DNA from 2 places in the Nonomuraea sp. NPDC001699 genome. Region 1 is predicted to be linked to the other one. Evidence: riboswitches for the same ligand, from Rfam matches in the RefSeq annotation. Region 1 holds a riboswitch; the other holds the start of a gene.
What was found. Region 1 has a riboswitch for cyclic di-AMP ahead of ACWCSU_RS12270 (C40 family peptidase). Riboswitches for the same ligand answer to the same signal wherever they lie in the genome.
Positions count from the first base shown of each region.

Region 1 (5,358 bases):
GGGACGCCGTTCAGCTTCGCCCACGACCGGGCCAGGGCGATGCGCTCGGGGGTGGAGGGATGGGAGGCATAGAGCACATATTCCACCGCATCCGGCGACAAGTCGGAAATGTTGGTTATGGCCAGGCGTTTTTGCATCGCGACGAACGTGGCCGGGTCCCTGGTGAGGTCGAGGGCGTGCACGTCGGCCCGCGCCTCCACGTGCCGCGTGATCAGGTTCTGGGCCGGGTCGGTGACCATCGAGCCCAGGGTCATCAGGCCCATGAGCACGCCGATCGCCCGCGGGTCGGCGACCGAGGCGATCCCCGTACGCCGCCGCAGCGGGCCGACCAGCAGGAACAGGACGATCGTGCCCCACCCGGCCAGCAGGCCGCCGAGCAGCGTGCCGTCGAGCACGTCGGCGTGCTTGGCGTGGCCCAGCTCGTGCGCGACCACCAGCTCGACCTCCGACTCCGGCGCCTTCAGCAGCGTGTCGTAGACGACGATCCGGCGCGTGGCCCCGAAGCCCGACACGTACGCGTTGAGCGCCGTGGTGCGCCGCGAGGCGTCGGCGACCAGCACGTCCTTGACCGGGACGCCGTCCCGCTCGGCCATGGCCAGCAGGTCCGACCGCAGCGAGCCCTGCGGCATGGAGGTGAAGTCGTTGAACAGCGGCTCGAACACCACCGGGTAGACGTACGACACGCCCAGCGTGAGCGCGAACGCGCCCACGGCGGCCGGGATCCACCAGCGGCGCACCTTGCGCGCCAGCGCCACCAGGGCGAGCAGCATGACGGACAGCAGCACCACGCCGACGCCGGTGTTCTTGAGCCGGTCGACGGTCCAGCCCGCCCAGTCCTGGGTGGACAGGCCGTAGTCGCGCAGGATCGTCTCGAACCACATGCCGAGCGGCCACCGCAGCACCTCGGTGATCGCGGTGAGCACCACCACGCCGAGGACCACCCGCACCCACCACGGGCCCCTGAGCACCCCCAGCACCTTCGCCGCGAACGGCGTCAGGACCAGCAGCCCGGCGAACAGGACCGTGAGGCCGAGCGAGATGTAGCCGGGCAGGGAGGTGGCGGCGTCGAACGCCTGCGCCCTGGCGATCTGGGCGGCGCTGAAGTCGCGGGCGGGGTCGGGGGTGACGGCGGGCGCGCCGGCGGCCAGGACCCGCCACGGGGTGGTGAACGCGGCCACGGCCAGGATCACGCCGCCGACCAGGGCCAGGGCGATGCCTGCGGCGCGCCTGGAGCGGGATTCGGCGCGTTGCCGTTCTCGGGCGATCAGGTGTTCCGCCGTTCCTACCAGGTCGCCGGGGCGGCCCGTGCCGTCCTTTCCGCCTTCACCACCCTTGCCACGCTTGCCGCCTTTGCCGCCTTTGCCGTCGCCTCGGCCCTTGCCGGGCTTGCCCGGGGCGTCCGCGCTCTCGGCGGGGTTCTCGGCGGGGTTCTCGGCGTCCTTCGCGTGGGGGCGCTCGTCGGGGGTGGGGGGATGGAGGTGGCGGGGGTCCTCGGTGTCGGGGTCGGCGTCCGCGTCGGGGCGTTCGCCGGGGGTGGGGCCGGAGGTGTCCGGGTCGTCCGGGTCGTCGGGGTGACCTGGGGACTCAGGGGGTTCGGTGGTGCCGGAGGGTTCCGGCGGGCCGCCGTCGCCGGGGCGCCCGTCCTCGTCGTCCCTGATGGCCACACCGCCGCCGTGGCCCGCCGCGACCGCCGTACCGGGCTCGTCGGCCCCTCTGGCGACCGCTCCCGCAGGCTCGTCCCCCTCCCGGGGCGGGTCGTTCCGCTCGCTCATCTGCCTCCCCTTCACGCGAGCTGCTCTCGTACGTACTCGCGCCACCGTGCCGCCAGTGTCTCGGCGGTCAGCCCCACGGAGGCGAGCGCCTGATCGACGCCGGCCACGCGGGCATCACGGTAGAGCCGTACCAGGGTCCCGTCACCGAACCGGTCTGCGAGGAAGCGACACGCCATCCAGGCCTCCTGGTACGCCCGCGCGAGCCGTCCGGGGTCGGCTGCCGTGGGGGCGAAAGCCGCGGCTCCGGGCAACTCGCTCGGCAGTCGGCCGGCCCGTACTTCGGCGGCGAGTTCGGCGGCGGCCGTCCTGACGGGGAGTCCGGCGTCGCGGTAGGCCACGTAGTCGGCGAACCCCTCGTAGAGCCAGACGGGCAGCCGGTCGGTGCCCGCGGCGACGTGCGTGAGCTCGTGGGTGAGGACGACGTCGCGTCCGGTGGGGGTGAGCCGAGCGAAGGAGCCGGGGACGATGATCACCCTCGGGCCGTCGGCCACCGCGGCCAGCCCGTCCAGCGGGCCCGTGCCCGCCAGCCCGGCCGCCTCGGCGTCGGAGTCCGGTACGACGACCAGCGCGCGTACCGGCCGGCCGAGCAGCGCGGACACCCGGCGACCGGCGAGGTCGGCGCGACGGGCGAGATCGGCGAGCACGCCGGGCTCGGCGCGATGCCCCACGACCACGGACCGTCCGCCGCGGACCACCTGACCGCCGCCGGCCCACAGATCGCGCGCCCCGGCGGGCAGGACGGCGCCGGGCGGCGCGTCGGCGACCACGAGAACCGCCGCCAGCAGCAGGACGGACAGGAGCAGACGCGGACCGCGGAGGGACGGACGCACCTGCGAGGACACGGCCCGATGCTAGTCGGCCCGCGGCCCGCACGCCCCCTTCACGAGACCGGGCCCACGCCCTCTCCGCAAGGCCGGACCTGCGGTTCGCAGCAGGAAGCCGGACATGCGACAGGCCCCGGCCCGGACCGGGGAGGGTCCGGGCGGGGCCTGTTGTCACGCGCCGGGACGCACCGCGCCGACGAACGACGACTTCCGCCATCCGCCCAGTTTGTCGATGCGCACCCGTTCGCCGGTCCTCGGCGAATGGATCATCTTGCCGTGGCCGACGTACATGCCGACGTGGCCCAGCCCGTTGAAGAACATCAGGTCGCCCGGCTTGAGCTTCCGCCAGGAGACCTTGTGCCGAATGCGGGCGAACTGGCTGCTCGTCACGCGCGGGAGTCGCACCCCGGCCTTCTTCCAGGCGTACTGGACGAGTCCGGAGCAGTCGAACGCACCAGGACCCGTGGCCCCGTACCGGTACGGGTCGCCGATCTGGTGCTTGGCGACGGCGACGGCCTTGTAGGCCCTCACCTTCTGCCTGGCGGCCTTCGCCGCCTTGGCCGACCTGGCGCTCTTCGCCGACTTGGCCGACCTGGTGGTGGCCGCCTCGGCGGTGCTGGACACCGCGGTGAGCCTGACGGCCGATTCGCTCACCGTCTGCGCCCCGGCCGGCACGGCATGGAGAACCGCACCTCCGGCCGTCACGGTCATCGTGAGTGCGACGCCCTTCAGGGCGAGACGGGACAGACGGGGGTTATGCAGGGAGGTAGACAGGATTTCTCCTTGTGTCTTCCACGAACGCCTACCGGGTTAGCTGACGGATTCGGGCCTGGAAGTCGCCCTACGGCGCTGAACGCGCCGATTCACCCCTGATCCCGGGGGATGACGGGATCTTTGGGTCCCCGGCTCCGTGCCTCCTGGCTGCACGGACTCGGCAGGTCGCCACTCGATTGATGTGCCTGAATGGGGATATCGGCGGCGACCGACGGATTTTTATGTGGTCCACATCGGGGGGTTCCGATGTCGATTCGCGGCTCGCATGGCTTGCCGACCGCGACGCCAGAAACTACGCCGAGGGGTCAAGAAAGTGCAAAGGGGGAGTCAGGTTGTAAAGATCGAATAAAGGCACGAGTAAGGGAGGAAACCCCTGCTGGAGCCACAGGCTCCGTTACCTAAATGTGACCCTTCTCACACTTCCCGACGCAGGCGCTTGTCAGGGCCCTTTGACACCTTTTGTCCCCTTCGTCCCACAGGCCGGAAGAGCGGGCACGCCGGTGGTCCCTGCGGCCTTCGAGACGGGCGGCCGAGGGCGAGTGTCGGGAGGAGTCCCGGTGGACCGGAGGTCAGGGGCGGATGGCTCCGACCAGCGGGCGGCGATAGTCCGAGAGCCGGACGACCTTCACGACGTCACCCGTCTGCGGCGCGTGGACGATCTTGCCCCCGCCCGCGTAGATGCTGACGTGCCCCAGCCCCTCGCTGAAGATGAGGTCCCCGGGCTGGAGGTCCTTGATGTCCACCTTGCGTCCGGAGCCCCAGGCCCACTGCTGCCACGTCGTACGCGGCAACGAGACGCCGGCCGCGCGCCAGGCGGCCTGGGTCAGCCCTGAGCAGTCGTAGCCGCGCGGGCCCGTGCCCCCGAAGATGTACGGCTTGCCGACCTGGGCGAAGGCGAAGCGCAGAACGGCGGCCGCGTTGCCCGAGGCGGGACCGGTGTACTTGATGCCGGTGCTGTTGGGGTTGCCCGGGTTGTAGGCCCCCAGCTTGTCCAGGAGCTTCTTCTGCTCGCCGACCAGCTTCAGGACCTCGGCGCGCTCCTTCTGGACCGCGTCCCGCTCCTTGTCGGCGTCCGCCAGGGCGGTCTCGGCGTTGTCGCGCTCGACCTTGAGCCCCTTGTTCTCGCGGTCGAAGGCGGCCAGCTTCTCCAGCCGCTCGCGCGAGAGCTGCCCGGCCATGGCCATCCCGGCCAGCAGGTTCTCGGGGTCGTCCGCGCCCATCAAGCCCGGCAGGGACGCGACGTCCCCGCCCATCTTGTACGAGTCCACCGCCGCCCTGATGATGTCGGCCCGCAGGTCGGCGACCGTCTGCAGCTTCTGCTTGTAACGGTCGTTCAGCTTGGTGTAGGCGTTCTTGGCCTTCTTGTACTGCTCGGTCGCCGTGTTGTACCGGTCGACGACCTTGTCGGCCTTGTCGTTCAGCTTCTCCAGCTTAGCCTTGGCCTGCTTGAGAGTGGGCTTGGGATCAGCGAGCGCCGCACCCATCGGGACCGTCATCAGCCCGATCGCGAGACCCGCCGCCAACGTGACCCGGCCAAACCTCACAGCGTCGCCTCCCAGGGATTACACCTGGGGCGAAATAGTACAGAAGTGGCGGGTGGGGTCTCGCCAATAGTGCTAATTCGTAACTTATGCGCGGCCCAACCGGCGCAGCAGCAGACCCGACGGAACGGGTCTGGCGCCCATCCGGCGGACGGACTCGGCCACCTCGCGGTCGGAGGAGACGACCGCGATGGCCCGGCCGGGCGGCTCGGCGCGGACGAGCCGGCGGATGAGGTCGTCGGCGATCTCCCCCGGCGCGCTGAACAGCACCCGCACCCCGCGCGGCGCCACCACCTGCACGGGCGCGTTGAGCTCTGCACCGTCGAAGACCACCGTCACCTCGACGCGGGTCTGCGCGACCAGGCCGCCGAGGCCCGTCATCAGCCGGTTGCGCTGGTCGGCGAGGGTGAACGTGCCGTAGCCGGTCTTGGTGACGTTGTAGCCGTC
Region 1 covers NZ_JBSFGF010000003.1:446,793-452,150, forward strand. The annotation lists gene ACWCSU_RS12260 (M48 family metalloprotease) at 1-1,772, opposite strand, end outside; gene ACWCSU_RS12265 (hypothetical protein) at 1,784-2,614, opposite strand; gene ACWCSU_RS12270 (C40 family peptidase) at 2,768-3,250, opposite strand; cyclic di-AMP (ydaO/yuaA leader) riboswitch at 3,381-3,543, opposite strand; gene ACWCSU_RS12275 (C40 family peptidase) at 3,940-4,866, opposite strand; gene ACWCSU_RS12280 (NYN domain-containing protein) at 4,999-5,358, opposite strand, start outside.

Region 2 (5,358 bases), on a different contig from region 1:
CGCGGATGGTCATGGGGCCGGTCTCGACCAGGGCGCGGACGACGGGGGAGTAGCGGGGGCGGTAGTCGGGGAGCCCGAGGTCGGCGTACAGCCGGGCGATCGCGCCGTCGGTGCGCTCGTGGAAGGTGCGCATCAGGGTGCCGAGACTCTGGGTCATGTAGATATATTAGCGCTTATGTATTCCTCGATTGAGCCCTACGAGCAGGGCATGTTGGACGTGGGTGACGGCAACCTCGTCTACTGGGAGGTCAGCGGGAATCCGCATGGCAAGCCGGCGGTGATCGTGCACGGCGGGCCGGGCGGGGGCGCGTCCCCGGGGTGGCGGCGGTACCACGATCCCGAGGCGTACCGGATCGTCGTCTTTCATCAGCGTGGTTGCGGGAAGAGCACGCCTGATGCCGGGGAGCCGGAAACCGATCTGTCGGTCAACACCACGGCGCACCTCGTCGCCGACATGGAGCGGCTGCGGGAGCATCTCGGCATCGAGCGGTGGCAGCTCGTGGGGGCGTCCTGGGGGGCGACGCTGTCGCTGGCCTACGCCGAGCGGTATCCGGAGCGGGTGAGCGAGGTGATCCTGTTCGCGGTCACCGCCGGGCGGCCCTGGGAGATCGAGTGGATCACCCGGGACGTCGGGCGGATCTTCCCCCGGGAGTGGGAGCGGTTCCGCGACTTCCTGCCGGAGGAGGACCGGGGCGGGAACCTGGCGGCGGGCTACGCGAAGGCGCTGGCCGACCCCGAGCGGCGGGAGCGGGCGGCGATCGAGTGGTGTGCGTGGGAGGACACGCATGTGAGCCTCGACCCGGAGTTCCAGCCGAGCCGGAGATATCAGGACCCGGTGTTCCGGATGACGTTCGCCCGGCTGGTGACGCACTACTGGGGGAACGGGTGTTTTCTCGGGGAGAGCGATCTCGTTCGCGGGGTTACGCGGCTGGCGGGGGTGCCCGGGGTGCTCATCCACGGGAAGTACGACGTCAGCGGGCCCTTGGTGACGGCCTGGGAGCTGCACAAGGCGTGGCCCGGGAGCGAGCTGCACGTGGTGGGGGAGGGACACGGCGGGCTGGAGATGATCGACCTGCTGACCGCCGCGACGGACAGGTTCCGGGGCTGAACCACCGACAGCCCGGGCCGGCAAGGCTGTCAGGTGGTCACGCGAACAGGACGTCGGCTAGTTCATCGAGATGTGCACGTGGTCGTAGTGGTTCTCGGTGATGCTGCCGCGGTCGGACATCGCGCGCCAGCCCGAGCCCTGGTTGATGCGCTGCTTCCAGATCACGTACTTGACGCCGAGCTTGGCCTTGTTCTGCAGCGCCCAGGCGGCCAGGCGGTCGCCCAGGGCGTTGTTGACGGCGCTCGGCATGGTGCCGCCCGTACTCATCATGAAGTCGCAGGCCCGGCCGAGCGGGTGCTCGCCGCTGGAGCCGGACCGGAAGCAGCCCACCTCGTACGGCAGCGAGAAGCTCTTCTGCACCTGCGCGCGCATCAGCCGGGTGCGCGGCGTGATGTTGTCCGAGCCGGACGGCAGCTCGGGCGCCCAGCTGCCGTCGGACTTCTTGCCCGGCCCGAACGGCACGAGGTCCTGGAGCTTCTTCTTGATGTCGTCGATGACGTCCTGGGCGTCGTCGCGCTGCTCGGCCACCTCCGCCGTGCCCGCCTTGAGCTCGGCCGCGAGCGCGGTGGCGGCAGCGGCGGCCTTCTTCTGGTCGTCGCGGGCCTTGGCCACGCTGTTGACGACGGCCTGCTGCTCGGCGGTGAGCTGTTCGAGCATGGCCACGTTGTTGCCGTCCGGGGTCAGCATGAAGCCGGGCAGGGAGGCGTCGCGGTTCTGGTAGCGCATCCGGGCGATCTCGGCGACCCGCTGCTCGGCCGTGGCCACCGCCTGCTCGGCGGCGGTGAGCCGCTGCTGTGCCGCCGTGGCGGCCTGCTGGGCCTTGGCCAGCTCGACCCGCTTGAGGTTGTACGTCTCGATGAGCTTGTCCACCTTGCTGTTGAGCTGCTTGAGCTGGGCCCGCAGCTCGGCCTCGGACGGCTTGGGCGCGGCCGAGGCGGCGGCCGGATGGATGAGCAGCGCGGTGGCGGTGATGAGGCCGATGGCAAGACTCGCGGGGGTCGAAGCCGCCACGTGGGTGTTCCTCTCCCTCTGCCGGCCGGGTTAGCTGACGGGTTCGGGCACGGGAGCAGTCCCTACCACTTGCGCGGATTCACCCCGGATGCGATGGGTCCCCGGCTCCCGGGCAACACGCCCGGGATTAGGCGTACAACGACCGTTCTGGCCGATGTCTAACGGGATATTAGTGGTAGATCACGAGTCATGCGACTTTAAGGAGAAATCAATTAGTGATCAATTCGTGATCGCAACATGCGTGCAGCCTCCTCCGGCAGCACGTCGTTGACGAAGGCGCCCATGGCCGACTCCGAGCCCGCCAGGTACTTCAGCTTGCCGGGCGCCCGCCTGATGCTGAACAGCTCCAGGTGCAGGTAGGCCAGCTCGCGGCCGTACCGCACCGGCGCCTGGTGCCAGGCCGAGATGTACGGCATCGCCACCCCGAACAGCGCGTCCAGCGCCCGCAGCACCGAGGTGTACAGCGGCGCGAACGCGGCCCGCTCCTCCTCCGACAGCGCCGCCAGGTCGGGCACCTGCCGGTGCGGATACACGTGCACCTCGAACGGCCAGCGCGCGGCGGCCGGGACGAACGCCGTCCACAGCTTGTTGGAGGCGACCACCCGCGTGCCGGCGGCCCGTTCGGCGGCCAGCACGTCGGCGAACAGATTGCCGCCCGTGTACCGCGAGGCCGCTCCGAGCTGGAGCTTGGTGCGCGGGGTCACGTAGGGGTAGGCGTAGATCTGCCCGTGCGGGTGCGGGAGCGTGATGCCGATCTCCTCGCCCCTGTTCTCGAAGCAGAACACCTGCTCGACGCCCTCCATGCCGGACAGCTCGGCCGTGCGGTCGGCCCACGCCTCCATGACCAGCCTGACCTGGGCGTTGGAGAGCTTGGAGAAGGAGGAGGTGTGGTCGGAGGTGAAGCACACCACCTCACACCGCCCGACCCCCGGACGCACCTCACTCAACCCGCCGACATCCCCATAAGTCCCAAAATTTCCGGAGAAAGAGGGGAAGCGGTTCTCGAACACCACCACGTCATAGTCATGGGCCGGGATCTCCGACGCCCGCGTCCCGGACGACGGGCACAACGGGCACTCGTCGGCCGGCGGCAGGAACGTGCGCGTCTGCCGGTGACCGGCGATCGCGATCCACTCCTCGGTCAGCGGGTCGTAGCGCAGCTCGGAGGCCACCGGCCGCGGGTCGAGCGGACGCCGGTCGATCGCGCTCCGGTCGGCGTCGTCGCGCCGGTCGAAGTAGATCAGCTCTCGGCCGTCTGCCAGGTGGGTGATGGTGCGCTTCAAGGCGTGCCCTCCGCGATGATCAGTTCTCCGGCCCGTTCGGCCAGCTCGGTGCGTGCTTCCTCGGGCAGCCCCGCGTCGCTGATGACCACGTCGGCCTCGGTCAGCTCGGCGATCGTGCTGATGCCGACCGTGTTCCACTTGGTGTGGTCGGCGGGGACCACCAGCCGGTGCGCCGCGGCCACCAGCTCCCTGTCGGTCTCGGACTCCAGGAGGTTGGGCGTGGTGAACCCGGCGCGCAGGCTCATGCCGTGCACCCCGAGGAAGAGCGTGTCCACGTGCAGCCGGCGGATCGCCGCCACCGCCACGGGGCCGACGAGCGCGTCGGAGGGTGTGCGCACGCCGCCGGTCAGCACGACCGTGCGGTCGGCGCGCGGGTTGCGGTGGAAGACCTCGGCGACGGGGATCGAGTTGGTGATCACGGTCAGCTCGGGCACGGCGACCAGATGGTGGGCCAGCGCCCACGTGGTGGTGCCGGCGGAGAGCGCGACGGCGGTGCCCGGCCGGACGAGGGTGGCCGCGTGCCGCGCGATGGCCTCCTTCTCCTGCTGCTGGCGGGCGGACTTGGCGGTGAAGCCGGGCTCCTCGGTCGAACCGGGGCCGAGGGCCGTCGCGCCGCCGTGGACCTTCTCCAGCAGCCCGCGCTCGGCCAGCACCTCAAGGTCACGGCGTATCGTCATGTCCGAGACGCCGAGCTCGCGCACGAGGTCGGCCACCCGGACGCCGCCGCTGCTGCGTACGCGTTCCAGGATCGTCTGCTGACGCTGCTGTGCGAGCACGCCCACCCCTTCCAACAGATTCCACCAAATTATGACACGAGTTTGTTGAGGAATGTTAGGTCGCGGCGTATCGCTTGTGCGACTGACGGGCAGGGGAGACCTTGAAGGTCACGATCCCGACCGCCGGAGGTGAGCCCATGGCGAAACGCGCACGCAAGGGCAGGGGGCGCAAGAAGAAGAAGGCGAACCACAGGAAGCGCCCGAACGCGAACTGACCACGGGTGGCCGCGGGATCCCGCGGCCACCCGTGCTTCCCTCAGCCGGGCAGTTCGGTGAGCGCCCGGTCGAGCCGTTCCTGCGGGAGGGTGTGATCCTCCAGTTCGCCGGCCAGGTGGCGGTCGTAGGCGGCCAGGTCGAAGTGGCCGTGCCCGCACAGCGCGGTGAGGATCACCTTCTCCTCGCCGCTCTCCTTGCAGCGCAGCGCCTCGGCGATGGTCTCGGCCAGCGCGTGCGTGGGCTCGGGAGCCGGGACGATGCCCTCCGTCCGCGCGAAGCGCACGCCCGCCTCGAAGCACTCGCTCTGGGTACGGGTCACCGCCTCGAACAACCCCAGCTCGTACATGTGGGACAGCAGCGGCGCCATGCCGTGATAGCGCAGCCCGCCGGCGTGGATCGGGTCGGGGACGAAGGAGTGCCCGAGGGTGTGCATCTTGAGCAGCGGCGTCAGCCCGGCGGTGTCGCCGAAGTCGTAGGCGTAGACGCCTCGGGTGAACGACGGGCAGGCGGCCGGCTCGACGGCCCGGAACTCGGTGGCGATCCGTCCGGCCAGCTTCTCCCTGAGGAAGGGGAAGGCGAGGCCGGCGAAGTTGGAGCCGCCGCCGGTGCAGCCGATGACCAGGTCGGGCAGCTCGGGCAGTTGCGCCAGGGCCTCCTCGCCGATCACCGTCTGGTGCATGAGGACGTGGCTGAGCACCGAGCCGAGCGCGTACCGGGCCTCGGGGTTCGCGGCGGCCACCTCGACCGCCTCGCTGATCGCCAGTCCCAGGCTGCCGGGCGAGTCGGGGTCGTCGGCCAGCGCCTTGCTGCCCGCGCCGGTGACGGGTGAGGGGCTGGGGTGGACGGTGGCGCCGTACACGCGCATGAGCGAGCTGCGGTACGGCTTCTGGTCGTAGGAGGCGCGAACCATCCAGATCCGGCACTCGATGTCGAACTGGGCGCAGGCGAACGCCAGGGCCGACCC
Region 2 covers NZ_JBSFGF010000006.1:515,520-520,877, forward strand. The annotation lists gene ACWCSU_RS21695 (MarR family winged helix-turn-helix transcriptional regulator) at 1-157, opposite strand, end outside; gene pip (prolyl aminopeptidase) at 176-1,108, shown strand; gene ACWCSU_RS21705 (coiled-coil domain-containing protein) at 1,166-2,119, opposite strand; cyclic di-AMP (ydaO/yuaA leader) riboswitch at 2,125-2,263, opposite strand; gene galT (galactose-1-phosphate uridylyltransferase) at 2,332-3,402, opposite strand; gene ACWCSU_RS21715 (DeoR/GlpR family DNA-binding transcription regulator) at 3,399-4,178, opposite strand; gene ACWCSU_RS21720 (50S ribosomal protein bL37) at 4,316-4,393, shown strand; gene ACWCSU_RS21725 (TrpB-like pyridoxal phosphate-dependent enzyme) at 4,435-5,358, opposite strand, start outside.
Region 2: it holds a riboswitch for cyclic di-AMP, as region 1 does, so the genes downstream of both, ACWCSU_RS21705 (coiled-coil domain-containing protein) here and ACWCSU_RS12270 (C40 family peptidase) in region 1, are expected to answer to the same signal.